DNA from 2 places in the Stenotrophomonas chelatiphaga genome. Region 1 is predicted to be linked to the other one. Evidence: riboswitches for the same ligand, from Rfam matches in the RefSeq annotation. Region 1 holds a riboswitch; the other holds the start of a gene.
The links. Region 1 has a riboswitch for glycine ahead of gcvP (aminomethyl-transferring glycine dehydrogenase). Riboswitches for the same ligand answer to the same signal wherever they lie in the genome.

Region 1 (14,699 bases):
TGGGTGTTGAACACCGGGTGGGTCAGGAAGTCGCTGCGGCGCACCAGGTCGGCCGGGATCGCGTCGGCGGTGCTGCCGTCCAGCGCATCCACGTCGGCCTGCGCACCGAACACGGCGGCCAGCGCGACCACGTCCTCGCGGGTGGCGGTCTCGTCCAGGCTGATGCTGACCGAGCTGCTGTCGATGGCACGCAGGTTGTAACCGGCCGCGCGTGCAGCCTGGTGGATCGCGGCGGCATCGATGCCGGTCACGTGCAGCGTATCGAAGAAGTCGCTGCCGACGGCAACGCCGTTGCTGCGCAGGGCCGCGGCCAGGATCGCCGCCAGGCGGTGGGTGCGGCGGGCGATGCGGGTCAGACCGTCCGGGCCGTGGTACACCGCATACATCGAGGCCATCACCGCCAGCAGCACCTGTGCGGTGCAGATGTTGGAGGTGGCCTTCTCGCGGCGGATGTGCTGCTCGCGGGTCTGCAGGGTGAGGCGGTAGGCGGGGTTGCCCTGGGCGTCGATGGAAACGCCGATCAGGCGGCCCGGCATCGAACGCTTGTAGGCATCGCGGCAGGCCATGAAGGCCGCATGCGGACCGCCGAAGCCGAACGGCACGCCGAAGCGCTGGCTGTTGCCGACCACGATGTCCGCGCCCCATTCGCCGGGGGCGGCCAGCAGGGTCAGTGCCAGCAGGTCGGTGGCCACGGCGACCAGGCCGCCGCGCGCATGCACGGCATCCACCAGCGCCTTGTGGTCAGCGACCTGGCCGAAGGTGTCCGGGTACTGCAGCAGCAGGCCGAACGCCTCCGCTTCCAGTGCTTCAGCCGGGGTGCCGACGCGCAGCACGATGCCCAGGGGCTCGGCGCGGGTGCGCAGCAGTTCCAGCGTCTGCGGATGCACCGCGTCGTGCACGAAGAAGGTGTCCGACTTCGACTTGGCCGAACGCTTGGCCAGGGTCATCGCCTCGGCGGCGGCGGTGGCTTCGTCCAGCAGCGAGGCGTTGGCGATTTCCATGCCGGTCAGGTCGGCGCACAGGGTCTGGAAGTTGATCAGCGCTTCCATGCGGCCCTGCGAGATCTCGGCCTGGTACGGGGTGTAGGCGGTGTACCACGCCGGATTTTCCAGGATGTTGCGCAGGATGACGTTCGGCGTGTGGGTGCCGTAGTAGCCCTGTCCGATGAAGCTGCGCAGCACGGTGTTCTGGTCGGCGATGGCGCGGATCTTGGCCAGTGCCTGCACTTCGGTGATCGATTCGGGCAGCGCCAGCGGCGCCGGCGACTTGATCCGGGCCGGCACGATGGCATCGGTCAGCGCATCCAGCGAGGCATGGCCGACCACGCCGAGCATCTGCGCGATCTCCGCGTCGTTGGGGCCGATGTGGCGCTCGACGAACGCGTTGTGGTGTTCAAGCTCGCGCAACGAAGGGGTGTTCTGGGACATGGCGAAGGATCCGTCGGGAAAGGGCACGCACGTGGGCAGGCTGCCGATCAGCAGCCCGCGGGGCGCCCCTCTGTCCTTTTGCCTGAGAGTTTGGAAGCGCGCGTGTGCGCGGCTTCGTGCCCCTTCGGCGCCGGATCGAACCGGTCTCTCCAGAGTTTTGATGCGGGTGGTCACGGGCCTGAGCGATTACGGGCGTTTGCGCCTTCGGCAGCGGTGTCCTGCTTCTCCCACCTTGTTGCCCGCCGATTATAGCGGCCCGCGTGGAAGCCGGGGGAGCGGCAGCCCGCTAGACCCCGCTGAATGCGTCACGACCTACCGGACGGATTCGGCCCGGATCGCATGGTATTGGGGCGGCCAACGGCCTATCATGGCGCCACTCTCGTATTCATCCGGCGCCATCTTCCTGTCCTGCCTGGACCGGGTCGGGCGCCTGCCGTGCATGGCCTGCGCGGCTCCTCCGGACGCTCCCATGACTGCCGCCTCGCCTTCGACCCGCCGTCTGGCCCTGTTGCTCGCAGGCCTGGCGATGTTCGGCCCGTTCTCCATCGACACCATTTTCCCGGCGTTCCCGCAGTTGGCGCAGCGGCTCGGGGTGGACGAAGTGGCGGTGCAGCAGACCGTCAGTGTCTACCTGCTGTTCTATGGCCTGATGAGCCTGGCGCACGGCCCCCTGTCCGATGCCTGGGGACGCAAGCGGGTCATCCTCGGCGGCCTGGTGGTGTTCGTGGGCGCCTCGGTCGGCTGTGCCCTGTCCACCGACCTGACCACGCTGCTGATGTTCCGCGCGCTGCAGGGCCTGTCGGCCGGCGTCGGCATGATCGTCGGCCGCGCGGTGATCCGTGACCTGTACCACGGCCACGATGCGCAGCGGTTGATGAGCCAGGTGTCGATGATCTTCGGCATCGCGCCGGCCATCGCGCCGATCATCGGCGGCTGGATCCTGCTCAGCGGTGCCGGCTGGCCACTGATCTTCTGGTTCCTGGTGGTGTTCTCGCTGCTGCTGCTGGTGGCCACCGCGCGTTTCCTGCCGGAAACCCATCCGGTCGCCGCGCGCACGCCGTTGTCGCCGCGCGGACTGGTGCGTGACTACCTGCGCATCGGCTCCAATCCTCGCTTCATGCGGCTGGCGCTGGCCGGCAGCATCAACTTCGGCGGCATCTTCCTGTACATCGCCTCCGCGCCGATGTTCGTGATGCAGCACCTGCGGCTGGGCGAGGGCGGATTCGCCTGGTTGTTCATCCCGACCATCGGCGGCATGACGGCCGGTTCGTTCCTGTCCGGGCGCATGGCCGGCCGCACCACGCCGACCCGCCAGGTCAGCATCGGCTTCATCTGCTGCGCGGTCTCCGCCGTGCTGAACATCGCCTACGTGGCCACCGCGCCGCAGCTTGCGCTGCCCTGGGCGGTGCTGCCGATCTTCATCGGTGGCCTGGGCATGGCGCTGATCTTCCCGATCCTGGCGCTGGCGGTGCTGGACATGTACCCGCACCAGCGCGGGCTGGCGTCGTCGTTGCAGGCCTTCCTGCAGCTGATGGTCAGCACCCTGGTGGCCGGGCTGGTGTCGCCGCTGCTGAGCCATTCGCCGCTGCAGCTGGCCCTGGGCCAGGCGGCATTCTTCGCCGTGGGCTTCGTGTTCTGGTACTGGGAACACCGGCGCGAGCGCGACCAAGAGGCACTGCGGGTGGCCGCAGGCGGCCCGCCGTGAAGCAGGTCCGCGCGTGGCGTGCGGTATCCTTGCCACCCCGATTGCCCGTACTCCCCTGATGTCGACCACCTCCAAACTGCGCCGTGACATCCGCCGGCGCCGCGAAACCCAGGCCGCCAACCGCGAAGCCGCGCAGGCCTCGCCGGTCGAGCCGCACGCCGAACTGCGTGACCAGCAGCGCACGCTGCTGGCCGGCGTGGTGCGACGCGATGGTGAATGGGTGCTGGGCATGGATGGCCGCATCGCCGGCCAGAGTGAAAGCGCCGCCCAGGTGCTGGCCTTGATCATGCAGGCCGGCGAACTGCACGAACGCAAGGGCACGCCGGTGCGCCTGGTGTATTCGGATGCGCTGCGCGATGCCGCGCAGGCCGAGGCCAATGCGCAGGGGCTCAGTTTCGATGAGTTCAAGGACGCGCTGGCAGCGAAGATGGCCGCCGGCAAGGCCAACTGACCCCGCTTGATCGCGCCGGGCGATGCCCGGCGTTGCATGACGTCCGAAGGTGGCGCCGGGCCATGCCCGACGCCACCGGATGATCAGCGCTTTGCAGGCGCTGCCGGTGCTGCCGGCGCTGCGGCGCTGGCCTGCCAACCGCAGACCTGGCCCTGGTTCTGCTCCTTCAGCCAGGCGTTGACCGGGGTGAAGTATTCGATCATCGGGCCGGCATCGAGCTTGTCACCGCCGGTGAGCTCCTTCAGCGTGGCCTGCCACGGCTGGCTGGCGCCCTTGCTCAGCATCGACCAGAACTTCTGCCCGGCTTCCTTGTTGCCGTAGAAGCTGCATTCGTGCAGCGGTCCCTTGTAGCCGGACGCATCGCACAGGCCCTTGTAGAACTGGAACTGCAGGATGCGCGCCAGGAAGTAGCGGGTGTACGGCGTGTTGCCCGGCACGTGGTACTTGGCGCCCGGATCGAAGAACTCTTCACCGCGCGTGGTCGGCGGGGCCACGCCCTGGTAGCGCGCCTTCAGGTCCCACCAGGCCTTGTTGTAGTTGTCCGGGGTGATCGAGCCGTCGAACACGCCCCAGCGCCAGCGGTCGATCATCAGGCCGAACGGCAGGAAGGCCACGCCGGACAGCGCCATGCGCATCTGGTTGTTGATCACCGCTTCGCGGCTTTCTTCCGGCTTGTCGACCAGGCCGATGGAGTTCAGGTACTTGGGCGTCATCGCCAGCACGATGGTGTCGCCGATCGCTTCATGGAAGCCATCGTTGGCACCGCCCTGGAACAGCGGGGGCAGCGGGTTGTAGGCCAGGTCGTAATAGATGTGGCCGAGCTCGTGGTAGATCGTGGTGAAGTTCTCTTCGTTCGGCTTGATGCACATCTTGGTGCGCACGTCGCCTTCCATGTTCATGTCCCAGGCGCTGGCATGGCAGACCACGTCGCGGTCCTGCGGCTTGATGAACTGGGTGTTCTCCCAGTACGACTTCGGCAGCGCCGGCATGCCCAGCGACACGTAGAAGTCCTGCGCGCGTTCGGTCATCTGCCGCGCGGTGCGCAGTTCGGCTTCACGCTGCGCCTTGTACAGGCTTTCCACGTTGGCGTTGCTGCCGGCCTTGGCCAGCGCGCCGCTGAGGTTGACCTGGTACTGCTTTTCCAGCGCAGCGGTGATGTCCAGGCTGCCGGCACCGGGATACGGCTGCAGCTGGTCCCACAGGTTGGACCAGTCCTGCTGCCACATGTTGCCGGTCAGGTGGGCGGCGATCAGGCCGTTGCCCACTTCGGCCTTGTCCTTGCCATAGGTGGCGTCGAGCTTGCCGCGGGCGTAGCAGTGCAGCTGCTCGTACATCGGCTTGACCTGTTCCCACAGGCGATCGGTTTCCGGGCCGATCTGCTCCGGCGGCATGTCATAGCCACTGCGCCACATCTGCCCGGCATCGGCGAAGCCCAGCCCCTTGGCACCTTCGTTCACCAGGCCGACGAACTGCTGGTAGTCGCCCCGCATGTTCTTGGTGGTGCCGTGCCAGCCCTGCCACGCATCCAGCTGCTGGTCGTAGTCGCGGCTGCTGGACAGCACCTGTTCCAGGTCGCCGAGCTGGCGGCAGGAGTTCGGATCATTGGCGTCGGTGCAGTACTTGCCGGCGCCATAGCTGCCTTCCATGCGGGTGGCGATCTGGGTCAGCTGCGCCAGCTTGGCCGGGTCGCGCGGGGCCGGCATCGACGACATCAGCTTGAGCAGCTGCAGCGCGCGCTTGCTGTCGTCGGACATCGGCTGGCCTTCGAACTTGGCCGCCTGTTCGATCCAGCTGTTGAGCTGGGTCAGCGAGCGTTCGTTGGCCTTGGCCGCCACGCGTTCGGAATCGCCGTTGATGTAGGTCGACGACAGCCACTGCGCCGAGGTCATCTCCGGGTACGCGGCCTTGTATTCGGCGTTGATGCGGGCCACGAACTGGTCGGCGGTTTCGCCAGCCGGCGCCGTTGCGGTCGCGGTGTCGGTGCCCGGGGTGGGCTCCTTCTTGCAGGCGGCCAGCGACAGCGTGGCGGCGGCGATTGCCGACGCCAACAGGAGATGACGGTGTTTCACGGGTGGTCCTTGGGTGGTGAACGACCGCTGAAGGCTAGTGGCCCGGGCCCGCTGCCGCAAGGGGCAGTGCAATGAAGGGCACTACGGGGCGGGACGACGCACGCCGATCAGCCTTCGCAGCGGGCGAACAGGTCGTGCTGCGGATCGTACAGCGCGGTGCGCACCTGCATCAGGCCCAGCACGGAGGAGAACAGCGCATCGTGGTCGGTGCGCTGGCCGGCACGCTCGCGCAGGCAGGCCAGGTCCAGCCTGCGGTCGCGCACGAACTGCGGTGAGAACCACATCGTCATCGGCACATGGGTCTGCTCCTGCGGTGCGATCGCGTAGGGCACCCCGTGCAGGAACAGGCCTTTCTCTCCCAGCGATTCGCCATGGTCTGAGACATAGATCATCGCGGTGTCGTAGTCCTCCATCCCCTGCAGGAGCCCGATCGCCTGGGCCAGTACATGGTCGGTGTACAGCAGCGCGTTGTCGTAGCTGTTGGCGATCTGGGCACGCGTGCAACGTCCGAGGTCAGCGGTATCGCAGGTAGGCGTGAAGCGGCGGAAGCGCGGCGGATAGCGTTCAAAATAAGCTGGCCCGTGGTTGCCCAGCTGATGCAGCACGATGACCCGGTCACCGGGTTTCGCGCGGGCCTGTGCCGGCAGGTCCTGCAGCAGGATCTCATCCATGCAGCGACCGTCGACGCACAGCCCCGGCGTGGTGGCATCGGTCAGCGACTGCAATGGCAGTCCATCGCAGACGCCTTTGCAGCCGGACTGGTTGTCACGCCACAGCGTCGCGATGCCGGCATGGTCCAGCACATGCAGCAGCGACTGGTGCGCACGTATTTTCTTCTCGTCGTAGTCGCGGCGTCCCCACGGGGAGAACATGCAGGGCAGCGATACTTCGGTGCTGGTGCCACAGGAATGCATGTCGGGGAAGTTGATCACCGGTTTCTGCGCCAGCTCCGGGGTGGTCTCACGCGTGCCGCCATTGAGCCCCCAGTCCTGCGCACGCGCGGTTTCGCCGATGACGACCAGCAGCAGGCGTGGCCTGCTTCCCGCCACGCGGGGCATTGCCTGGGCATCGGTGCCGATCGGCAACTTGGGCGCGCGCTGCACCGGGTTGTCGCCACGCAGGGCGCGCGGCAGTCCCAGCAGGACATTGGCGGGCGTGGCCAGGTAGCGCACTTCGCGCTGATTGCGCATCAACGCGGAGATTTCCTGGAACGACAGCAGCGCACCGCCGAGTGCCACGCTGGCGGCGAGCAGCAGGAAGCCGGCGCGCCACAGCAGGGTGCCGGGCCAGCGCCGCTGCGCCCACTGCACCCGCCACAGCGCGATCACCGGCAGCATGCCGATCAGCAACGGCCCGGCCAGCGAGGCGGTGAGCAGCTCGCGGCTTTCGCGGCGGTCGGTTGCCAGCACGTTGCGCAGCATGTCCGCATCCAGGTAGATGTGGTAACGGCTCATGTAGTGCGAAGCCAGCGTGGTCAGCAGGATCAGCAGGCTGACCACGGCCTTGCCGTTCCAGCGCCAGACCAGCAGACCCAGCAGGAAGGCGTGGGTCCCGAGCAGCAGCAGCAGCAGCGACACGGCATAGCGGATGCTGCCGGGGTGGGTGGCCATTGCGCTGGACCAGAACAGCCCATTGCCTGCGACGGCGAAGTACAGGCTGGCAAGCGCGATCAGCGCCTCGCTGGAGATCAGCGGGCGCCACTGCAGCCAAGCCATGGCCGGCAGCCGTACGCCGCGTGCGACGGTGGCATTCATGCGCGCGCCCCCGCTGCGTGCCCGGCCCGACGCGGCAGGCGGGAACGCGCCAGCGCATACAGGCCCAGCGAGAGCAGCCAGCAGACGCTCAGCGTGGCCAGGTCGTGCGACATGAAATGCGCGCCGCGAAGCTGCTGGGCAAGCCCCAGCGCTATGCCGGCAAGCAGGCCGACGGCAAGCCCGCGCCAGCGCCAGGCCGGTCGCCACAGCAGCGCGAAGAAATACAGGCTGACCCATGCGTAACCCGCACTGGCCTGGCCGGCAGGGAAGCAGGCGGCGGCGGGCAGGGCGGCGGGCCGCGCCTGCAGAAGGCCGACGAACGGACGCTGTCCGCCATAGCGCAGCAGGTCCCACGGGCAGTCCATGTGGGTCAGCGATTTCAGCAGCGATACCGCGCCGGTGCCCAGTGCAATGGCCAGGACGAGATACAGAAGCGCCCAGCGCAGGTGGCGATTGCTGCCGTAGCGCCACTGGTGGAAACACAGCACCAGGACCAGCAACGTTGCGGTGGCGCTGAGCCATTTGCCGCCCGTGTGCATCAGGACGGTGGTGGCCCACGCATCGCGCAGCAGCCAGTGCTGGCCTTCGAGCGCGAAGACGCGGTCGGCGATCCACTGGTCGCCGCCCAGCACCAGCGCGCTGAAAATCAGGGCGGCAGCGATCAACGGCAGCCACAGGTGACGTGCAGTGAATCCGCTGCCTGCGATCTGCCGAATGCGTGGGAGCGGATATCCGGGAACAGCGATGCGGTGCATGCACAAGGCCTTTGGAGGATCCGCGGCCATGCTAGGTAGCGCGATGTCGGAGAAAAATCGGAGCGATGTTCGGCTTCGGTTAAACCGGACCGCGCCGCCGCGCTGGCTCAGTCTTCAGCGTCGCTTGCCCCGCGCGCCGCTGCGTGGCACGTGCGGGACCACGCCGTTCCCGGTACCAGCTGCCATCGATTGCCGTTGGACATGCCGATGTCGATGATCTGCGCGGTATCCACGCAGGGGCTGATCGCCGCATCCAGCACCAGCAGCCAGCGTGTCTGTGGCGCAGCAGCGATCCATTGGCCGGCGTCCTGCCATTGCAGGTCCCACGGACGCTTGAAGCCGAACTCGCGGACCGGTCGGTCGGCTTGCAGCAGGTTCTGTTCGCGCCAGGCCAGCAGGCCCAGTTCGGCCTGTGGCCCGATCCGTGCGCCTGCACGCTGCATCAGGGCCGAAGCGGAAGCGTAAGGGTCCATCGCGGGCAGCAGCACGGCGCCGTACACGCACCACAGCAACGCATGGGTCACCAGCACCAGTGCGCCGGCGTGGCGTTGCCGCAGCCATGCTGATAGCCCCAGTACGGCGGTTCCCAGGACCAGCAGGCCTGCCCCCAGAACGGGCAACAGGCTGGTCGGCATCGCGCGTCGCTCGACTTGCGCTACGGCCCATGGCGCGGCGTACACCAACAGGGCCCCGACGGTGATCGCCAGCAGCCCCAGCGCGATGCTGTAGCCCAGCAGGTAGCGGCGCACACCGGTCCGGCGCAGCAGGCCGGGCAACAGCGGGGCACTGGCCAGCGCAAGCGCCGGCAGCATCGGCAGCAGGTAGACCTCGCGCTTGCCGGGGCTGAGGGTGAAGAACAGCAGCACCAGCACGGCCCAGCCCAGCAGCAGCCAGAGGCGTGCATCGGTGCGACGCAACCGCCGCCACCACGGCCGCAGCAGCCAGGGCAGCAGCAGGCTGCCGGGCAGCCACAGCGTGAGCATCACCTGCAGGTAGTACCAAGCGGGTTGCACGTGGTGCCAGGCATGGGCGTAACGGGTGGCCGTCTGCTTGAACAGGAGTTCATGCGCATACGCCTGCAGGGCAGGGTCGGGCTGGCGCAGCAGCGCCCAACCCAGCGGCGCCAGCCAGACCGCAGTGCCGAGCAGGAAGGACGGCAGCAGCCAGGCCAGCGTGGAGGGGGCGGGGCCCGGCGCCACGTGGCCGCGCAGCCGCCGGTAACCGGACCGCCACGCCAACCACGGCAGCACGACCAGCAGGGGCAGGAAGCCGACCCCCTTGGTGACCGTGCCCACGCCAGCGGCGATGCCGGCCAACCAGAGCGCCGGCAGGTTGCGGCGTTCGCACAGGTGCCGCAGCAGGCCCCACAACGACAGCGTGGTCATCGCTACCAGCACCATGTCAATCTGCGCGCGCTTGGCCATCAGGCCGAACTGCAGGCTGCAGAACAGGGCCGCCATGGCATGGGGCGCCACCCGCGGCGACCACAGCCGACGTGCCAGGTCGGCCACCAGCCACAGGCTGAGCAGGGCGGCCAGCAGGGAAGGCAGCAGGAAGCTTCCCTTCCAGTCCAGCACCTGCTGTGTCGCTGCCTGCATCCACATGTACACCGGTGGCTTTTCGGCGTAGAACTCGCTGCCCCGGTGTGGCACCAGCCACTGGCTGGAGTCCAGCATGGCGCGCGCGGCCAGCACGAAGCGGGGCTCGTCCGGCGGCTGCGGCAGGCGCATGCCGATGCCGGCTGCCAGTGCGATCACTACCAGCAGCCACAGCAGGGGCAGGCGCCAGCGCGCACGAGGGAAGGAAGGCGGGGACAAGGGGGGGGGGGCGCATCCGGGCAAAGCCGGACTATCCATCCGGGCACGTGGGAAATTCGTCGGAAGCGCGGGGGGCACGGGATTCCGACATCGGCGGCGCTACCATGCAGGGAACTACGGGATGGATACGCCCATGCGTCTGCTGGTGATCGAGGACAATCGGCAACTGGTCGCCAATCTGTTCGACTATTTCGAGTCGCGCGGGCACGTGCTGGACGTTGCGCCCGATGGAATCACCGGCCTGCACTTGGCCACCACGCAGCTCTACGATGCGCTGATCCTGGACTGGATGCTGCCGCGCATGGAGGGCCCGGAAGTCCTTCGTCGCCTGCGCGCCGAACATGCCTCGGAAGTGCCGGTGATCATGCTCACGGCCCGCGACGAACTGCCCGACAAGATCGCCGGTTTCCGCGCAGGCGCCGATGATTACCTGACCAAGCCCTTCGCATTGCCCGAACTGGAAGTGCGGCTGGATGCGCTGCTGCTGCGTGCGCAGGGACGCAATCCACGCAAGCGCCTGCAGGTGGCCGACCTGGTGCTGGACCTTTCCACGTTGGAAGCCCAGCGCGCAGGGCAGGTGCTGCACCTGTACCCGGCCTGCCGCAAGCTGCTGGAAGTGCTGATGCGCGCCAGTCCGGCTGCCGTCACCCGCCAGCAGCTGGAGTTCGCGTTGTGGGGCGATGAACCGCCGGACGGCGACCTGCTGCGATCGCATGTGTACGAACTGCGCCGCAGCGTGGACGGACCGTTCGCGCGCAAGCTGGTGCATACCCTGCCGCGGGTCGGCTACCGCTTGGCCGTGCAGGAAGGAGAGATGATCGATGGCCGCTAGGCCGGCGCCGCTGTACCGGCGCGTACTGGGCTGGTTGCTGACCTACCTTGCACTGATTTCGCTGGCGGTGTTCGGCGTGGGCAACAACGTGCATGAACATGCCGAGCACGCGGCGTGGCGCGCGCTGCTGAACTCCGAACTGGACAGCATCATCCTGCACAGCGAGCGCGACCCGCAGTACCGATGGCAGGATTCGGACACGCTGAGCCTGTACCGGCTGGACCAGGCCAGCACGCCGGCAACCCTGCGCGGCCTGCATCCCGGGCTGCATGACGGCATCCCGATCGGCGAACGCAAGGCGGCGGTGATGGTGCGGCAGACGGAAACCATGGGCCGGCTGGCACTCGCGCTGGATATTTCCGATTTCGAAGCGCTGGAACAGTTCGCCACGCGCTGGGTGCTGCTGGCCGGGCTGGTCATGGTGATCGTCACCGTGGTGATGGCGCGGCTGGGCATGCAGCGGGTGGTGCGCCCGCTGAGCCTGCTGGCAGGCGACATCGGCGCGCTGAAACCGGGGGCGCCGGGGCAGCGCATCAGGGTGGATCCGCGTGGCAGCGCCGAGCTCCATACCATCGCCAATTCTCTCAACGACTACCTTGCGCGCAACGAGCAGTTCGTCGAGCGCGAACGGGTTTTCATCAGCACCGCCAGCCACGAGCTGCGCACCCCGGTGGCGGTGATCACCGGCGCAGCGGAGCTGGCGCTGGAGCAACCGGGTCTGCCCGAGCGCGCACGCCAGCAGATGCAGCGCGTGCAGCGCACGGCAGAGGACGTGGAGGAGCTGATCGAACTGCTGCTGGTCCTGGCCCGTGATCCGGCGCGGCTGGCCGCGCGCGCCGAGCGCATCGCACTGGCCCCGTTGTTGCTGCAGATCATCGAAGACCATCGTCACCTGCTGGGGGACAAGGACCTGACCGTGGGCCTGCAGGCCGCGCCGGTGGATGTGGTCGCGCCGCTGGCGGTGGTGCAGGCGGCGATCGGCAACCTGCTGCGCAATGCCATCGAGAACAGTGGACGTGGCAGCATCCAGCTGGAACTGACCTCGGCCGGCGTGCTGACCCTGCGTGACCCCGGACACGGCATGAGTCCGGAGGAGATCGCCGCCATCCACGCGCGCATGGCACGCGGGCTGCGCAACGAACACGGCGGCATCGGCCTGGAACTGGTGGCACGCCTGTGCGAGCACCTGGGGTGGACGCTGCATTTTGAACCGGTACAGCCGCGTGGCACCCTGGCTACCCTGGATGTCAGCGCCTCGCGCTCAGGGTGAAGGGCGCGGCACGTGCTGGTCGATCAGGATCACGTTGCCATCGGGATCGCTGAGCATCACGTGCGCCGGCCCGTTACCGTCGTGATCGGCGCGCGTGCTCAGGGGGACGCCGCTGGCATCCAGCTGGGCCTGCAACTGGCGGATGTCGGTGAAGCCGGGCAGCGGCTTGGCCTGCTGGTCCCAGCCCGGGTTGAAGGTCAGCCAGTTGCCTTCGAACATTCCCTTGAACAGCCCGACCACGGTGTTGGCGTTGCGCAGCACCAGCCAGTTCTGGGCGGCATCGCCACCGGTCACGCTGAAGCCCAGCGCCTCATAGAACGCACGTGACGCATCAAGGTCTTTCACTGAAAGGCTGATGGAGAAAGCACCGAGTTCCATGGACGTGCTCCTGGCGGGTTTCCGGGGGATTTCCGGCGGATTCTGCGCAGCGGCGAAGGACCGGGCAAGCCGCGCTGCGGCATGCGGCCGGGCAGGGCCGATGGTAAGCTCGGCGGGTGCCGCCTCCTGCGGCATTTTTTTCGCCCGTCACTTTTCGATCGACAGAGGACTGCATGCCGACCGAACCCGCTACCGCCCTGATCTCCAGCGACATCGTCGGCCTGGGGCTCATCGCCGCCACCCTTGCGCTCATTTTCTGGGCGGCCAGTGGCCCCACGCCTTTGTTGAAGAAGATATTCGCCTGGGTTCCGGCGTTGCTGCTGTGTTACTTCATCCCGGCCATCTACAACACCGCCGGCCTGATCGATGGGCATGCCACCGCGCTGTACAACCCGGTGGCGCGCGACGTGTTGCTGCCCGCAGCGCTGGTGCTGCTGACGCTGTCCATCGACCTCAAGGGCATCGTCAAGCTGGGCCCGAAGCTGCTGGTGGTGTTCTGCGCCGGTACCGCCGGGGTGATGCTCGGTGCGATCGTGTCCTTCCAGGTGATGAAGCTGATCCATCCTGAAACCGTGTCCGGTGATACCTGGGCGGGCATGGCCGCGCTGGCCGGCAGCTGGATCGGCGGCGGTGCCAACATGGTGGCGATGCGCGAAATCTTCGGCACCGATGCCACCACCTTCGGCCAGTTCGCGGTGGTCGACGTGGCCTGTGCCAGCCTGTGGATGGCGATCCTGCTGTTCCTGGCCAACCGCTCGCAGCAGATCGATGCCCGCAACGGCGCCGACACCCGCGCCATCGATGAGATGAAGGCGCGCATCAGCGCCTATGAGGCGCAGAACGCGCGCATTCCCAGCCTGACCGATCTGATGGTCATCGTGGGCGTGGCGCTGGGCGGGGTGGGGCTGGCGCATGCCATCGCCGCGCCGCTGGCGGCCTGGTTCAAGGCCAACGTCGGCTGGTCCAGCCAGTTCAGCCTGGACAGCCAGTTCGTCTGGGTGGTGTTGTTCTCCACCGCACTGGGCCTGGCGTTGAGCTTTACCCGCGCGCGCCAGCTGGAATCGGCCGGTGCCTCGCGGCTGGGGACGGTGTTCCTGTACTTCCTGATCGCCTGCATCGGCATGCAGATGGACCTGCTGTCGCTGCTGGATCGTCCGTGGTTGTTCCTGCTCGGCCTGATCTGGATGGCGACCCACGTGCTGGTGCTGTGGATCGTGGCCAAGCTGATGCGTGCGCCGTTGTTCTTCTTCGGCGTCGGCTCGATGGGCAACATCGGTGCGGCAGCGTCGGCACCGGTGGTGGCTGCGGCCTTCCACCCGTCGCTGGCGCCGGTCGGCGTGCTGCTCGGAACGGTGGGCTATGCGACCGGTACCGGCCTTGCGTATGTCACCGGGCTGATCCTGAAGGCGATGGCCGGGGCATGAAAAAACGGCGGGGCCCAAGCCCCGCCGTTTTTGTCTGACTCAGCAGCAGCGTCCGCCGTTCCTGCCGCCGTACCGCGCTTCCTGGCGCTCGCGGAAGAACGTCTTGTAGTCCATCGGCGTGCGGTCGGGATGGTTCTCCAGCACATGCCGGACGTAGTTGTCGTAGTCCGGGATGCCGCAGCACAGCCGCGCGGTCTGCACCAGGCGCCGCCAGATGCGGCGATGGGCCTGGTGCTGGCCGACCGGTACCAGTTCGGTACTCATCACAGGTCCGCCATCTGGTGCGGCAGCAGCTTCACGTACTCTGTTTCCTTGTCCGTGCGCTGCGGCGTGCGGCGTGCGGCGGCGATGGTCTTCAGTGCATAGAACAGGATCGAGAAGACCACCAGCAGGAACAGCACGGTCAGCGTGGTGTTGACGTAGGCGTTGACCACGATCTGCTGCATCTGGCCGACGGTCTTGGCCGGTGCGGTGATGGTGCCGCTGGCGATGGCATCCTGGAACTTGTGGGCCTGGGCCAGGAAGCCCTGCGCCGGGTTGCTGTCGAAGATCTTGATCAGGCCGGCGTAGGTGGTGCAGATCAGCAGCCACACCGCAGGCACCGCGGTGACCCAGGCGTAGCGGTCACGCTTCATCTTGAACAGCACCACGGTGCCCAGCATCAGCGCGATACCGGCCAGCATCTGGTTGGAGATGCCGAACAGCGGCCACAGGGTCTGGATGCCACCGAACGGATCGACCACGCCGGAATACAGCAGGTAACCCCACAGCGCCACGCAGCCGGCGGTGGCGAGGATGTTGGCCGACCAGGACTCGG
Region 2 (14,699 bases), on a different contig from region 1:
GCAACGCGGTACCGATGGTCACCGCAGCCAGCGTGTGGGTGCCATGGTGGCCGGCGATCACGTTGTCGACGAAGGAGATCAGGCCGGTGGAGACGTGGCCGAGGACCAGCGGCAACGCGAGGATGCCGGTGGCGCGCACTTCTCGGCTGAAGCGCGGGGCGGGGGATGCGATGGACATGGTGCTGCAGAGGGTCGGCGACTACGGCTGCGCGCGAAGGGCACAGACACCGGGTTGCGGGCCGACATCTTACCCGTTCCGTGGAGACGGCGATGGTGCCTGCCGGCGGATGACCGATTGCTGGCAGGTGATGACCGCCCCGGTGGGTGACTACTGCCCCGGTGGGTGACGCCCCCCGGTGGGTGAACACCTCCCCAGTGGGTGACGACCGTTGGTCGTCACGCCCCTCCCGCGCCCGCCATCAGGCGGCGCGAAGGATCAGCGCCCCACCTGACGGGCCAGCCACGCATCGCGCTGGGCCGGCGCCACGGACAGGAATTCGGTCCGCACCGTATCGCGCTGCTGCGGCGGCGTGCGCTGCGCGACCAGCGTCAATTGCGACACCTGTGCCGGGGTCAGCTGCCGCAGCATCGCCAGGGTGGCATCGCGCTGGTTTTCCGGCACGTAGCCGAACATGCCCTGCAGCCGGCTGAAATGCTCGCCCAGCAGCGGCCCCAGGCGCCAACCATCGCGGAACGCCTGGTCCTGTGCGTTGAACTGGTCACGCAGCTCCTGTTGCTTGGCCAATGGAAGGGCGGCAAAACGCTCGGCGGCCTGGCGCACGCGCGCCCGTTCGGACTCGCTCATCGCCCGCCACGCGGCGTATTCGCTGCGGCGCTGGCGCTTCTGCTCCGCACCGAGCTGCTGCCACGGCATCGCCGCCGGGGCAGCGGGACTGCCGATGGCGCCGGGCCCTGCAGGCACCGACAGCGGCAGCGCGGTGCGGTCCGGAGCGGCGTGTACCAGCCCGGCGGCGCCCAGCAACACCAGCAGGCAGTGACGCTTACTCATCGGCGGCCGCCGTTTCCAGCGCGGCCGCGACCGGTTCGGGTCGGGTCGGCCTGGCCTGCGATTCGTCGACCGGCAGCGGGCCGCCCGCGGCCGACCAGGCATGCAGGTCGGCATCGGCCAGCAGCGGGAAATCACGGTCGGCGAGCATCGCCGCATCTTCGGTCGCCATCGGATCGGCAGCGGCGGCGGCCACCTTCGGCGGGTCACCCTCCAGGGCTTCGACCGTGACCGGACCGGCCTCGCCTACCGCGCCGTCGGGGACCACCGCGGGCGCATCGGGCACATGTGACTGCCAGGCGCGCCAGCCGAGCCCGGCCAGCAACAGCACCAGCACGGTGCCCAGCAGGATCGCCGGCCCGCGCCAGCGGCGCTGCTGCGACGACCGCCGCCGTGGTGGCGTTGCAGACGTGCGCGGCTCGGCCGCCGGGGCACGCCAGGTCTTGGGCGCCTCCTCTTTCCTGCCCGCCGCCACCGGCTGCTGCAGTTCCTTCAGGCGCTGGGCAGGCAGTTCGCGGATCTGCTGCTGCACCTGTTCGGCCAGCACCCGCCACGCCTGCGCGTCCGGGTTGCCGTGTGCATCGCGCGGACAGGCGGCAGCCAACGCTTCCTGGTAACCGTCTACATCGGTATCCAGCAGGCGCGCGGCGGTATCTTCGTCCAAACCTGCGCCGATCCGCAGCAGCAGGGCCAGGCGGACCAGCGGCTGCAGGCTGCCCAGGTGGGCCAGGGTGCCCTCCCAGCGGCCGGTAGGTGTTTCGCGCAGCGCCTGGCGGGCCGCCAGCAGCGCCCAGAAGCGCGGCGGCCACTGTGCCATCGGCAGATCGCTGGCGACCGCGGCAAACGCGCGCATGACCGCGACCAACGCCTGTTCAGCGCGTGCGGCATCACCGGTCTGCAGTTCGGCGACCACCAGCGCACGACGTTCAACGCCACGAAGAAATGCCGACAACGCACCGGCCGCAGTAGGGGATAAAGAGGCGGACGCTGCCGTCATCAGGGACTCCAGGAATTCACGCGGAATGATAGCTGCTCCCAACCAGCGACGCCGAGGGCTTGCTAGTCACGGGCGTTCGTGCTGCACGTTGTGCACAGCGTCAAGAAATCGGTCGTCCGCTGATGCCCATGCCGCCCGGACCTTATGTTTCAGCGGCATTTAACACATAAGCCATTGATTTTGAATATTAATATTGTGTGGCTAATTTTTGACCATGACAAGATCAAGGCTGTCGGCATCGGCACTTGCCGCCTTCCACCCAAGCTAACGCACAGACTTATCCACAAAAGATGTGGATAACCCTGAATCTCCAATGGACTCCGATATTTACCTCGTGTTTAGGGTCTCTTCACTGAGGAGTGACGCCCCTGAATGCGCTCTGCGGGGACGTTCAGCGGGTCGGTACACTGCCCAGATGGATGCTCCCCTGCCCACCCTGCGCATTGCCCTGCCGGTCCCGTTGCCGCAGCTGTTCGACTACCTGCCACCGGAGGGCGCGGCACCGGACGTGGTCGTCGGCTGCCGGATCCGGGTGCCGTTCGGCCCGCGCGAACTGGTGGGCGTGGTGGTGGAACAGGGCAGCGCCGATCCAGCGGCCAGCCTGCGCCAGGCCCTCACCTGGCTGGACCCGGCGCCGCTGCTGCAGGCCGAGTTGTGGCACAGCCTGCAATGGCTGGCCCGTTACACCCACGCGCCGCTGGGGGAAGTGCTGTCCACCGCCCTGCCCGGCCCGCTGCGGCATGGCGAGCCGATGCCGGAAACCCACCACTGGGGCTGGCAGCTTTCTACCGATGGGCGCGAACAGCGGGGCAGCCTGCGCGCCGGCAGCCGACCGCGCCAACTGGCCGAACTGCTGGCCGATGCGGTGGTCGATGAAGACGTGATCGCCGCGCGGATGGACGATTGGCGCACAGCGGCACGCAGCCTGGCCAAGCGCGGTCTTGCCGAGCGCGTGGCGTTGGCGGTGGCGCCGTTGCAGGCCAGTCCGCTGGGCGGCCCGACCCTGAACCCGGAGCAGGCCACCGCGGTGCAGGCGATCACCGCCGCGCAGGGCTTCGCGCCGTTCCTGCTGGACGGGGTCACCGGCAGCGGCAAGACCGAGGTCTACCTGCAGGCGATCATCCAGTGCCTGGCGCAGGGCCGGCAGGCGCTGGTGCTGGTGCCGGAAATCGGCCTTACCCCGCAGACCCTGGCACGCTTCCGCGGCCGCCTCGGGATTGCCGTGCACGCCTTCCACTCCGGCCTCAACGACAACGAACGCGCGCGGGTCTGGGCGGCGGCCTCGCGTGGCGAAGCGCGGGTGATCGTGGGTACGCGCTCGGCGATCTTCATGCCGCTGCCCGAAGCAGGCCTGCTGATCGTGGATGAGGAACACGACAACAGCTACAAGCAGCAGGACGGCATCCGCTACCACGCCCGCGATTTCGCCCTGGTGCGGGCCAAGGCGCTCGGCATTCCGGTGGTGCTGGGCAGCGCCACCCCGGCGATGGAAACCCTGCACAACGCGCATGCCGGCCGCTTCACCCACCTGCGGTTGAAGGTGCGTGCCGGCGATGCCATGCCGCCGCGCGTCCGCATCCTGGATGTGCGCAAGCGTCCGCTTCGCGATGGCCTGTCACCGCAGGTGCTGGAAGGCATCGCCGAGCACCTGCGCAACGGCCAGCAGGTGCTGGTGTTCAAGAACCGCCGCGGCTATGCGCCGGTGCTGTTGTGCCACGACTGCGGCTGGACCGCGCCCTGCCAGCGCTGTGATGCGCCGATGACCGTGCACGGCGCGGGCCGGCGCCTGCAGTGCCACCACTGCGGTGCGCGGCAGGCCGCCCCGTTGGCGTGCCCGGCCTGCGCCAGCCTGGCGCTGCAGCCGCAGGGCATCGGCACCGAACGGCTGGAGGAACACCTGGTGCAGGCCTTCCCGGACGTGCCGGTGCTGCGCATCGACCGCAGCACCACTTCGCGCCGCGATGCACTGGAACAACAGTTGGCCCGGCTCGGTGACCAGCCCGGCATCCTGGTCGGCACGCAGATCCTGGCCAAGGGCCACGACCTGCCCAAGCTGACGCTGGTGGTGGTGGTGGGCATCGACGAAGGCCTGTTTTCTTCCGACTTCCGCGCGACGGAGAAGCTGGCCCAGCAGTTGATCCAGGTGGCCGGCCGCGCCGGGCGCGCGCGCGATCCCGGCGAGGTCTGGCTGCAGACCCACCATCCGGGCCACCCGCTGCTGGAAACCCTGGTCAACGGCGGCTACCACCCGTTCGCTGCGGCCGAACTCAACCAGCGCCAGGCCGCCGGCTTCCCGCCGTTCGCCCATCTGGCGCTGCTGCGCGCCGAAGCGCAGCAGGTCGAACATGCCAATGCGTTCCTGCTGGCCGTGCGTGCGCTGGTGGGCGAACAGCCGCACCTGGAAGCCTTCGGGCCGATGCCCGCACCGATGCCACGGCGGGCAGGCTACCAGCGCACGCAGTTGCTGCTGTCCAGCGCGCAGCGCCCCGCGCTGCATGCCGTGCTGGACCACGTGGCACCCTTGCTGCAGGGCCTGCCGGAGGCACGCAAGGTGCGCTGGTCGCTGGACGTGGATCCGGTGGACCTGTACTGACGGCCGTTGGTAGTGACGGCCGCTGGCCGTCAAGCTGTTCCCGCTGCGCTCGCCGCGCATGGCTATGCCGGTCGTCCTGACCGGCACCCTGCGGGCCGTCGCAAGCGACATTGGCAGCGGCTCCTGCCGCTGCCTTCGGCACTACCCGCCGTCAGCTCATCCCGGTCATCACGCCGCGCTGGTACGCCGGACGTTCGCGCAGGCGTGCATACCAGTCCGCCAGGTGCGGAAGGTCAGGGCGCTGGATAGGCATCTCGAACCACGCATACACCAGCGCGCCCAACGGAATATCGCCCATCGCGAAGCGGTCGCCGGACAGCCACGGCTGCCTGGACAACGCGGTATCGGCCATCGCCAGCAGGTCGCCGGCCTTGACCAGCGCCGCGTTGATGCGGACCTCATCGCGATCCGCCGGTGCGGTCCGCATCACGCCCCAGATCAGCTCGCTGTACAGCGGTGCCATGCGCGAGGTGGTCCAGTCCATCCACTTCTCGCCGTGCGCGCGCTCGGCCGCATCTTCCAGGTACAGCGTGCCCAGCGCATAACGCGCCGACAGATAGCGCACGATCGCATTGGATTCCCACAACGGCAGGCCGTTGTCTTCGATCGCCGGCACCAGCCCGTTGGGATTCATGGCTTGGTACTCGGCGGCCTGGGTGCCGCCGAAACTGCCGCCGACTTCGATCGACTCATACGCCAGCCCGATTTCCTCGGCACACCACAGCACCTTGCGCACGTTGCTGGAATTGCGGCGGCCCCAGATCTTCAGCATGTGGTTTTCCTTGCAGGCAAACGTGCGCCGGCGTGGCGCGGGACCGCTACGATACGCCGGTCAGGCTGGCGTGGTGTTGCCGGTCTTGGCGGCCCTTTTGGTTGCCTGCGTGGCCACCGGCTTCTTCGCCAGTGCCCGCACGTACGACGATTTGCCGTCCTTCTTCATCTCGAACAGGCCGATCGCCGCCAGCAGGTCGCTGAGCTTGCCGTAGCCGTAGTTGCGCGGATCGAACGAGGCCTGGTTGCCGATCTGGCTGCCCACCGGCCCCAGGTGCGACCAGCCGTCCTCGCCTTCGGCCGAGGCCACCGCACGGCGCAGCAGGTTGACCAGCTTGGTATCGCTGCGCATTTCCGCACCGGTCTTGCGCGGTCGTGCCTCGCTGCCGGCCTCGCCCGCCTCGCCGGTGGTCGCGCCTTCCGGATGGGCATCCGGCGGACTGGCGTGGGCCTGCCCCAAGGCTTCCAGGTAGGTGAATTTCGAACACGCGTTGACGAACGGATCCGGGGTCTTCTTCTCGCCGAAGCCATACACCTTGACCCCGTCGGTGAGCAGTCGCATCACCAGCGGCGTGAAGTCGGCATCGCTGGACACGATCGCGAAACCATCCAGGTTGCGTGCGTACAGCAGGTCCATGGCATCGATCACCATCGCCATGTCCGACGCGTTCTTGCCGCGGCTGTAGGCGAACTGCTGGATCGGACGGATCGCGTACTCGTGCAGCACCGCTTCCCAGCCTTTGAGGCTCGGGCTCTTCCAGTTGCCGTAGGCGCGACGGACGTTGGCCACGCCGTGCCGGGCCACTTCGGCCAGCACCTCCTCGATCTTCGATGCGGGCGCGTTGTCGGCGTCGATCAACAGGGCAATGCGCTTTTCCGGCTCGGACATACCTGCTCCAGGCTGACGATGGTGTTCGGACAGTATGTTCCACACCGGCAGCGCGCCGTGTGACATGCGATCATCCCAACGCCCCCCTACTGGAGCCACGCGAATGACGCGCGAGCGCACCCCCCACCTGGTCATCGTCGGCGGTGGTTTCGCCGGCCTCTGGGCGACCCGCGCCCTGGCCAGCGAGCGCATCCGTATCACCCTGGTCGATCGCCGCAACCACCATCTGTTCCAACCGCTGCTTTACCAGGTGGCCACCGCCGGGTTGTCCGCCCCGGACATCGCCGCCCCGCTGCGGCATATCCTTGGCCACCAGCGCAACGTGGAAGTGCGCCTGGGCGAAGTCACCCGCATCGACAAGCAGGCGCGCAGCGTGCAGTTGGTCGATGGCACATCGCTGGAGTACGACACCCTGCTGCTGGCCAGCGGTGCCACCCACGCCTACTTCGGTCACGACGAATGGGCCAAGGATGCGCCGGGCCTGAAAACACTGGACGACGCCATTGCCCTGCGCCGCAAGCTGCTGCTCGCCTTCGAGCGTGCAGAGGCCGAGCCGGACCCGGAAAAGAAAGCCGCCTGGCTCAGTTTCGCGGTGGTCGGCGGCGGCCCCACCGGTGTCGAACTGGCCGGCACCCTGGCCGAGATCGCCCGCCACACCCTGCGCAACGAGTTCCGCCACATCGACCCGGCCTCGGCCCGGGTGCGGCTGGTGGAAGCCGGGCCGCGCGTGCTGTCCACCTTCCCGGACGTGCTTTCGCTGAAGGCGCGTCGCCAACTGGAAAAGCTCGGCGTGGAGGTACTGACCGGTACGCCGGTGACGGCCATCGACAGCCTGGGCTTCCAGCTGGGCGAGCAGTTCGTCCCCGCGCGAACCGTGGTCTGGGCCGCCGGCGTGGCGGCATCGCCGCTCGGCGCCACGCTGGAAACGCCGCTGGACCGCGCCGGACGCGTACTGGTGCAGCCCGACCTGACCCTGCCCGGCCACCCGGAACTGTTCGTGGCCGGCGACCTGGCCGCCCTGACCCAGGCCGATGGCCGGCCGGTGCCCGGCGTGGCGCCCGCCGCCAAGCAGATGGGCAAGCACGTGGCCGACACCATTCGTGCGCGCCTGCACGGCAAGCCGGCGCCGGGTCCGTTCAAGTACGCCGACTACGGCAACCTGGCCACCATCGGGCGCATGGCCGCGATCGTGCACCTGGGAAAACTGCAGTTGTCCGGGCTGCTCGCGTGGTGGTTCTGGCTGGCCGCCCACGTGTTCTTCCTGATCGGCTTCCGCAACCGCATGGTGGTGCTGTTGAACTGGGCGGTTGCGTACTGGAGCTACCAGCGCAGCGCGCGGATCATCTTCGGCGACGTGAAACCGCCCAAGGACCCGCCGCGCGGGTGAGCGGCGCCCGCCGACCATGGGTCGGCGCTAGAGAGCGATGCCGGTAGCGCCGAGCCAGGCTCGGCGGACGGACGCTGGCGCTACAACGCCTCGCTCAGCCACGCCAGCTTGCGCGCGCGGGGCTGCTGCTTCAGCTGCCACTCCGCGCGCGAGGCTTCGGCGCGGTCCGGGTACTGGCGCACCGCGAGGATCTGCAGCGGCGGGCGCGCCCGGGTGTAGCGCGCGCCCTTGCCGGCCAGGTGGGCGGCGAACCGTGCCTGCACATCCGTGCTGATGCCTGCGTAATAGCTGCCGTCCCGGCATTCGAGCAGGTACAGGAACCAGGGCGTGTCGGGGCGGGCCATGCTGCGATTATCGCCCAACCGCCGCCAGCGGCTACACTACGCGCCGGATGCAGGAGAGTGGTGCCACGCTGGCACCCGCCGAAGGCGCAGGCTCCCATGATCGCTCAGGCCGGTGGAATGGCATTCCACCAACCATGTATCCGAATCGCCGAGCTGGAGAGAGATCCGCAGGGATCCGCCGAAGGGGCACGCGGACTCGTCCGCTGAACTCTCAGGCAAAAGGACAGCGGGAGCGGCACCGGTCACCTTCGTACGTCGCTGCCCCGGCATCGGCGCTGCGTGCTGCGTGGCCGGCCCCACCGCGTCCGGAGCCTGCCCATGTTGCTGTCCATCATCTACCTGATCGCCATTTCCGCCGAAGCCATGACCGGTGCGCTGTCCGCCGGCCGCCGCCGCATGGACCTGTTCGGCGTGGTGATGATCGCCTGCGTCACCGCCCTCGGCGGTGGATCGCTGCGCGACATCATCCTCGGCCACTATCCGCTGGCCTGGGTGAAGCATCCCGAATACCTCGGATTCACCGTGTGCGCCGCGCTGATCGCCACCTGGGTCGCGCGCTGGATGCACCATTTCCGCCGCACCTTCCTGGTGCTGGACGGGCTGGGCCTGATCGCCTTCACCCTGATCGGCTGTGCGATCGCCCGCGATGGTGGCCACGCCACGCCGATCGTGCTGATCGCCGGCATGCTGACCGGCGCCTTCGGTGGGGTGCTGCGCGACATCCTGTGCAACGAAGTGCCGCTGATCTTCCAGAAGGAGCTGTACGCGATCATTTCGCTGCTGACCGGTGCGGCCTACCTGCTGCTGCTGCGCTGGAACGTGGCCGACAACACCGCCATCCTGTGCTGCCTGGCCGGGGGCTTCGCGCTGCGCCTGCTGGCAATCCACTACCGCTGGGAAATGCCGAAGTTCGTGTACCACGACGAAGTGCATTGACGGATCTACGTTGACGGCCAGCGGCCGTCACTACCGGATTGCGGTTGACGGCCAGCGGCCGTCACTACCGGGATGCGTGCGCCCATGACCAAGGTCATGCGGAAACCTGTCGCGCAATTGGCTACCATGGCGGCCCCGTCGCGCAAGCGGCGGCATCCAGCCACGCTGCTTCGGCGGCCCCGCCAGACAACCCTCCCCACGTTGCCAGGCCTGCAGTGACGGATCCTGGCGCAGCACTTCCCTGCGCCATCGCAGGGTGCAGGATGCCCCATGCCGCTTGACCCACCGTCGCGCCCCCGCCGTAACCGCACGCTGCTGCTGGCAGCTTCCTTCGTGATGCTTGCCGCGCTGCTGGCATGGTGGGCGTGGCCGCGCGCCGACGTGGCGGCAGACGATGCCGGCGGGCGCAAGCCGACCCCGGTCCGCATCGCCCGTGCCAGCGCTGAACCGCTGCAGCTGCGGCTGAAGGCGATCGGCACGGTGACCCCGTTGCACAGCGTGGTGGTGCGCAGCCGCGTGGATGGCGAACTGCTGAAACTGCATTTCAACGAAGGCCAGCACGTGAAGGCCGGCGACCTGCTGGCGCAGATCGATCCGCGTCCGTACGAGGTCCGGCTGGCACAGGCGCAGGGCACCCAGCAGCAGAACCTGGCCGAACTGGAAAACGCCGAACGCCAGCTGCGGCGCTTCGGCGAACTGCATGCGCAGAACTACGTCTCCGGGCAGGAACTGAGCGACCAGCAGAGCAAGGTGCGCCAGTTGCAGGGCCGCCGCATGAGCGACCAGGCGACGGTGGATGAAGCGAAGCTGCAGCTGCAGTACACCCGCATCACCGCACCGGTCAGTGGCCGCGTCGGCCTGCGCCGCGTGGACGTCGGCAACCTGATCCGCAGCAGCGATGCCGACGGCCTGGTGACGCTGGCGCAGACTGCGCCGATCAGCGTGCTGTTCACCGTGCCCGAACCGGAGCTGCCGGCCCTGCTGGACGCCGTGCGCAGCCAGCCCGCCCTGGCGGTGCAGGCCTGGGCCCGCGAAGAACGCGCTGCGCTGGGCAGCGGCGAACTGTCCAGCGTGGACAACGTGATCGACACCGCCACCGGCACGCTGAAGCTGCGTGCACAGTTCGCCAATGCCGACGACGCGCTGTTCCCCAACCAGTTCGTCAACATCCGCCTGCAGCTGGGTGCGCAGGACGCGGTGGTGATCCCCGATGCCGCGGTGCAGTTCGGCAGCAAGGGCAACTACGTGCACGTCATCGACAAGGACGACAAGGCCCAGCGCCGCGACGTGGTGCTGGGCCCGGCCGACGGCACGCGCGTCTCCGTGCGCAGCGGCCTGAAGGCCGGCGAGAAAGTGGTGGTGGAAGGCATCGACGGGCTCGAAGACGGCAGCGCCGTGCGCATCATCAGCGAGGACGCTGCGCAGGCCGGCGCATGAACCTGTCGCGCGCCTTCATCCTGCGTCCGGTGGCGACCACGCTGCTGATGGTGGCGCTGCTGCTGGCCGGCGTGCTGGCCTACCGGCTCTTGCCGGTGGCTGCCCTGCCGCAGGTCGACTACCCGATCATCCAGGTCACCACGCTGTATCCCGGGGCCAGCCCGGAACTGACCACGCGGATGGTCACCGCGCCGCTGGAAAAACAGCTGGGGCAGATTCCCGGGCTGAAGCAGATGTCCTCCACCAGCTCCGGCGGGGCATCGGTGGTGACCCTGCAGTTCGACCTGGCGGTATCGCTGGGCGTCGCCGAACAGGACGTGCAGGCGGCGATCAACGCGGCCGGCGGATTCCTGCCCGATGACCTGCCGGTGCCGCCGGTGTACCGCAAGGTCAATCCGGCCGACACCCCGATCCTGACCCTGGCGGTGACCTCGCAGGGCATGGCCCTGCCGCAGGTGCATGACCTGGTGGACACCCGCGTGGCGCAGCGGTTGGCGCAGCTGCCCGGCGTCGGTCTGGTCAGCCTGGCCGGTGGCCAGCGCCCTGCCGTGCGCATCCAGGTCAACCCGTCGGCGCTGGCCGCCAACGGGTTGGGCATGGACCACATCCGTACCGCCATCGCCGCGGCCAACGTCAACCTGCCCAAGGGCAGCTTCGACGGCCCGATCCGCGCGGTGATGCTCGATGCCAACGACCAGATGCGCAGCGTGGACGAATACCGCGCGCTGGTGCTGAGCTGGCGCGACGGCGCGCCGCTGCGGCTGGGCGACGTGGCCAACATCACCGACGGGGCCGAAAACCGCCAGCTCGCGGCCTGGTCGGGCACCACCCCGGCGGTGCTGGTGAACATCCAGCGCCAGCCCGGCGCCAATGTCATCGCGGTGGTGGAACAGGTCCGCCTGCTGCTGCCGCAGCTGCAGGCGTCGATGCCGGCCGGGGTGAAACTGGAGGTGCTGAGCGACCGCACCGAATCGATCCGTGCCTCGGTGCGTGGCGTGCAGAAGGAACTGGTGCTGGCGATCGGGCTGGTGGTGCTGGTGACCTTCGTGTTCCTGCGCAGCCTGTCGGCCACGCTGATCCCCAGCATCGCCGTGCCGCTGTCGCTGGTGGGCACTTTCGCGGTGATGCTGCTGGCCGGCTTCTCGCTCAACAACCTCACCTTGATGGCCCTGACCATCGCCACCGGCTTCGTGGTGGACGATGCCATCGTGATGCTGGAAAACATCGCCCGGCACCTGGAGGAAGGCCAGACACCGATGAGCGCCGCGCTGAAGGGCGCGCAGGAAATCGGATTCACGCTGATCTCGCTGACCGTTTCGCTGATCGCGGTATTGATACCGCTGTTGTTCATGGCCGACCTGGTCGGTGCGCTGTTCCACGAGTTCGCGATCACCCTAGCGGTCGCCATCGGGATCTCGTTGCTGGTGTCGCTGACACTGACCCCGATGCTGTGCGCACGCTTCCTGCGGCCGGGCGCGCACCGGCACGAAGGCGTCGGTGGGCAGAAGGGCGACATCTTCGACCGCATCATCGCCCTCTACGACCGCCAGCTGCACTGGGTGCTGCAGCGCCAACCGTTGATGCTGGTCGCCACCGTGGCGACGCTGCTGCTCACCGTGGCGCTGTACCTGGCGGTGCCGAAGGGCTTCTTCCCGGTGCAGGATGCCGGCCTGGTGCAGGGCATCAGCGAAGCGCCGCAGGCCATTTCCTTCCAGGCCATGCGCCAGCGCCAGCTCGCCCTGGCCGCGGCGATCGAACAGGACCCGGCGGTGGCCAGCCTGTCCTCGTACATCGGCGTGGACGGCAACAACGCTGCGCTCAACACCGGCCGGCTGCTGATCGAACTCAAGCCACACGGCGAGCGGGGCGGCGACGCCGGTGACATCGCCAGCGTCATGGCGCGCCTGCAACAGCGCGTGGCCGGCATCCCCGGCATCACCCTGTACCTGCAACCGGTGCAGGAGCTGGGCATCGAGGACCGCATCAGCCGCAGCCAGTACCAGTTCACCCTGACCAGCCCCGACGTGGACACCCTGCAGCAATGGACGCCGATCCTGCTGGAGGAGCTGCGTCGTTCGCCGGCCCTGCGTGAGGTGGCCAGTGACCTGCAGATGCAGGGACGGCAGGCGCGCGTGGTGATCGACCGCGATGCCGCCGCGCGCCTGGGCGTGTCCGTGGAGGCGGTGGCCGATGCGTTGTACGACGCCTACGGCCAGCGCCAGATCTCCACCATCTTCACCCAGGCCAGCCAGTACCGCGTGGTGCTGGAGGCCGACCCGGCCCGGCAACCCGGACCGGAAGCGATCGCCGGGCTGCGCGTGCGCAATGCGCAGGAACAGGCGGTGCCGCTGGGCGCGGTAGCGCGCATCGAACAGGGCCCGGCGCCGCTGCTGCGCAACCATGTCGGGCAGTTCCCGGCGGCCACGCTGTCGTTCAACCTGGCCCCCGGTGCATCGTTGGGCGAGGCGGTGGCCGCGGTGGAGGCGGCGCGCACCACGATCAAGCTGCCCGCCAGCATCGACCTGCGCCTGCAGGGCGCGGCAGCCGCGTTCAACGGCTCGCTGTCGAGCACGCTGTGGCTGATCCTGGCCGCGGTGGTGGTGATGTACATCGTGCTGGGCGTGCTCTATGAGAGCTTCATCCACCCGATCACCATCCTGTCCACCCTGCCCTCTGCGACGGTGGGCGCCCTGGCCGCGTTGTGGCTCAGTGGGCGCAGCCTGGACCTGATCGCGGTGATCGGCATCATCCTGCTGATCGGGCTGGTCAAGAAGAACGCGATCATGATGATCGACTTCGCGCTGGACGCGCAGCGGACGCGCGGCATGGCCCCGCGCGAGGCCATCCACCAGGCCGCGCTGCTGCGCTTCAGGCCGATTCTGATGACCACCCTGGCCGCCCTGTTCGGTGCGGTGCCGCTGATGCTGGCCACCGGCTCGGGTGCTGAGCTGCGCCAGCCGCTGGGCTGGGTGATGGTCGGCGGGCTGCTGGTCAGCCAGGTGCTGACCCTGTTCACCACGCCGGTGATCTACCTGGCGTTCGACCGCCTGCAGCGGCGCCGTCCGGCTGCCCGCGTGGACACCCGCAGCGCAGGCGACGGGGCCGGCGCATGAACCTGGCCGCGCGCATCGCCCAGGCCTGCGTGCAGCGGCCGGTGGCGACCCTGCTGCTGGCCGTGGCACTGGTGCTGGCCGGCCTGATGGCGCTGCGCCTGCTGCCGGTGGCACCGCTGCCGCAGGTGGATTATCCGGCCATCGAAATCAGTGCCAGCCTGCCCGGTGCATCGCCGGAATCGATGGCCTCCACGGTGGCCACGCCGCTGGAACGCGCCCTCGGCAGCATCCCCGGCATCACCAACCTGGAGTCGTCCAGCTCGCAGGGCCAGACCGAGATCGAACTGGAGTTCGTGCTCGACCGCAACATCGACGAAGCCGCCCGCGAAGTGCAGGCCGCCATCAACGCCGCGCGCGGACAGCTGCCCAGCGGCATGCCGGGCATGCCCGAGTACCGCAAGGTCAATCCCTCGCAGGCGCCGATCCTGGCACTGGCACTGACCTCGGACGTACTGTCGCCCGGCCAGCTGTATGACATCGGTTCCACCGTACTGGCGCAGAAGCTGTCGCAGGTCCCGGGCGTGGGCGAAGTGCAGGTCGGTGGCAGCGCATTGCCCGCCGTGCGCGTGTCGCTGGACCCCAATGCACTGAACCATGCCGGGCTGGCGCTGGATGACGTGGCCCAGGCGATCGCGCGTGCCAATGCGCTGCGCCCGCTGGGCGCTGTTGGCAGCGATGCGCGGCAGTGGCAGCTGGAAGCGCCCCTGCAACTGCGCGAGGCCGCGCAGTACCGCGACCTGGCGCTGGCCATCAAGGAGGGCCGCCCGCTGCGGCTGGGCGATGTCGCACAGGTCGCCGACGGCGTGGAAGACCGCTATTCCAGCGGCTTCCACAACGAACGCCCGGCGGTGCTGCTGATCGTCAGCCGGCAACCCGGCGCCAACATCATCGCCACCGTGGATGCCATCCAGCAGCAGCTGCCGCAACTGCATGCGCTGCTGCCGGCCAACGTGGACATGCAGCTGGTGATGGACCGATCGCCGGTGATCCGCGCCACCCTGCACGAAGCCGAACTGACCCTGCTGCTGGCGATCGTGCTGGTGGTGCTGGTGGTGCTCGGCTTCCTCGGCCACTGGCGCGCAGCGCTGGTGCCCAGCGTGGCGATCCCGGTGGTGCTGTTCGGCACGCTGGCGTTGATCGCGTTGCTCGGTTTTTCGCTCAATACGCTTTCGCTGATGGCGTTGATCGTGGCCGCCGTACTGGTGGTGGACGATGCGATCGTGGTG

Region 2: another riboswitch for glycine. It lies ahead of RTX79_RS08010 (trimeric intracellular cation channel family protein); the one in region 1 lies ahead of gcvP (aminomethyl-transferring glycine dehydrogenase).

What each region holds. Positions count from the first base shown of each region.
Region 1 covers NZ_DAMBRS010000010.1:4,465-19,163, reverse strand. The annotation lists gene gcvP (aminomethyl-transferring glycine dehydrogenase) at 1-1,427, opposite strand, end outside; glycine riboswitch at 1,488-1,590, opposite strand; gene RTX79_RS12860 (multidrug effflux MFS transporter) at 1,897-3,132, shown strand; gene RTX79_RS12855 (hypothetical protein) at 3,191-3,583, shown strand; gene RTX79_RS12850 (M2 family metallopeptidase) at 3,667-5,652, opposite strand; gene RTX79_RS12845 (phosphoethanolamine transferase) at 5,760-7,406, opposite strand; gene RTX79_RS12840 (phosphatase PAP2 family protein) at 7,403-8,161, opposite strand; gene RTX79_RS12835 (ArnT family glycosyltransferase) at 8,269-10,017, opposite strand; gene RTX79_RS12830 (response regulator transcription factor) at 10,112-10,810, shown strand; gene RTX79_RS12825 (sensor histidine kinase) at 10,800-12,080, shown strand; gene RTX79_RS12820 (VOC family protein) at 12,072-12,458, opposite strand; gene RTX79_RS12815 (DUF819 domain-containing protein) at 12,632-13,882, shown strand; gene RTX79_RS12810 (YbdD/YjiX family protein) at 13,922-14,146, opposite strand; gene RTX79_RS12805 (carbon starvation CstA family protein) at 14,146-14,699, opposite strand, start outside.
Region 2 covers NZ_DAMBRS010000004.1:91,773-106,471, forward strand. The annotation lists gene RTX79_RS07970 (MATE family efflux transporter) at 1-178, opposite strand, end outside; gene RTX79_RS07975 (DUF3106 domain-containing protein) at 437-1,009, opposite strand; gene RTX79_RS07980 (hypothetical protein) at 1,002-2,003, opposite strand; gene RTX79_RS07985 (primosomal protein N') at 2,419-4,596, shown strand; gene RTX79_RS07990 (glutathione S-transferase family protein) at 4,748-5,368, opposite strand; gene RTX79_RS07995 (NYN domain-containing protein) at 5,429-6,256, opposite strand; gene RTX79_RS08000 (NAD(P)/FAD-dependent oxidoreductase) at 6,360-7,643, shown strand; gene RTX79_RS08005 (GIY-YIG nuclease family protein) at 7,724-7,987, opposite strand; glycine riboswitch at 8,028-8,118, shown strand; glycine riboswitch at 8,131-8,224, shown strand; gene RTX79_RS08010 (trimeric intracellular cation channel family protein) at 8,306-8,923, shown strand; gene RTX79_RS08015 (MdtA/MuxA family multidrug efflux RND transporter periplasmic adaptor subunit) at 9,194-10,360, shown strand; gene RTX79_RS08020 (multidrug efflux RND transporter permease subunit) at 10,357-13,473, shown strand; gene RTX79_RS08025 (efflux RND transporter permease subunit) at 13,470-14,699, shown strand, end outside.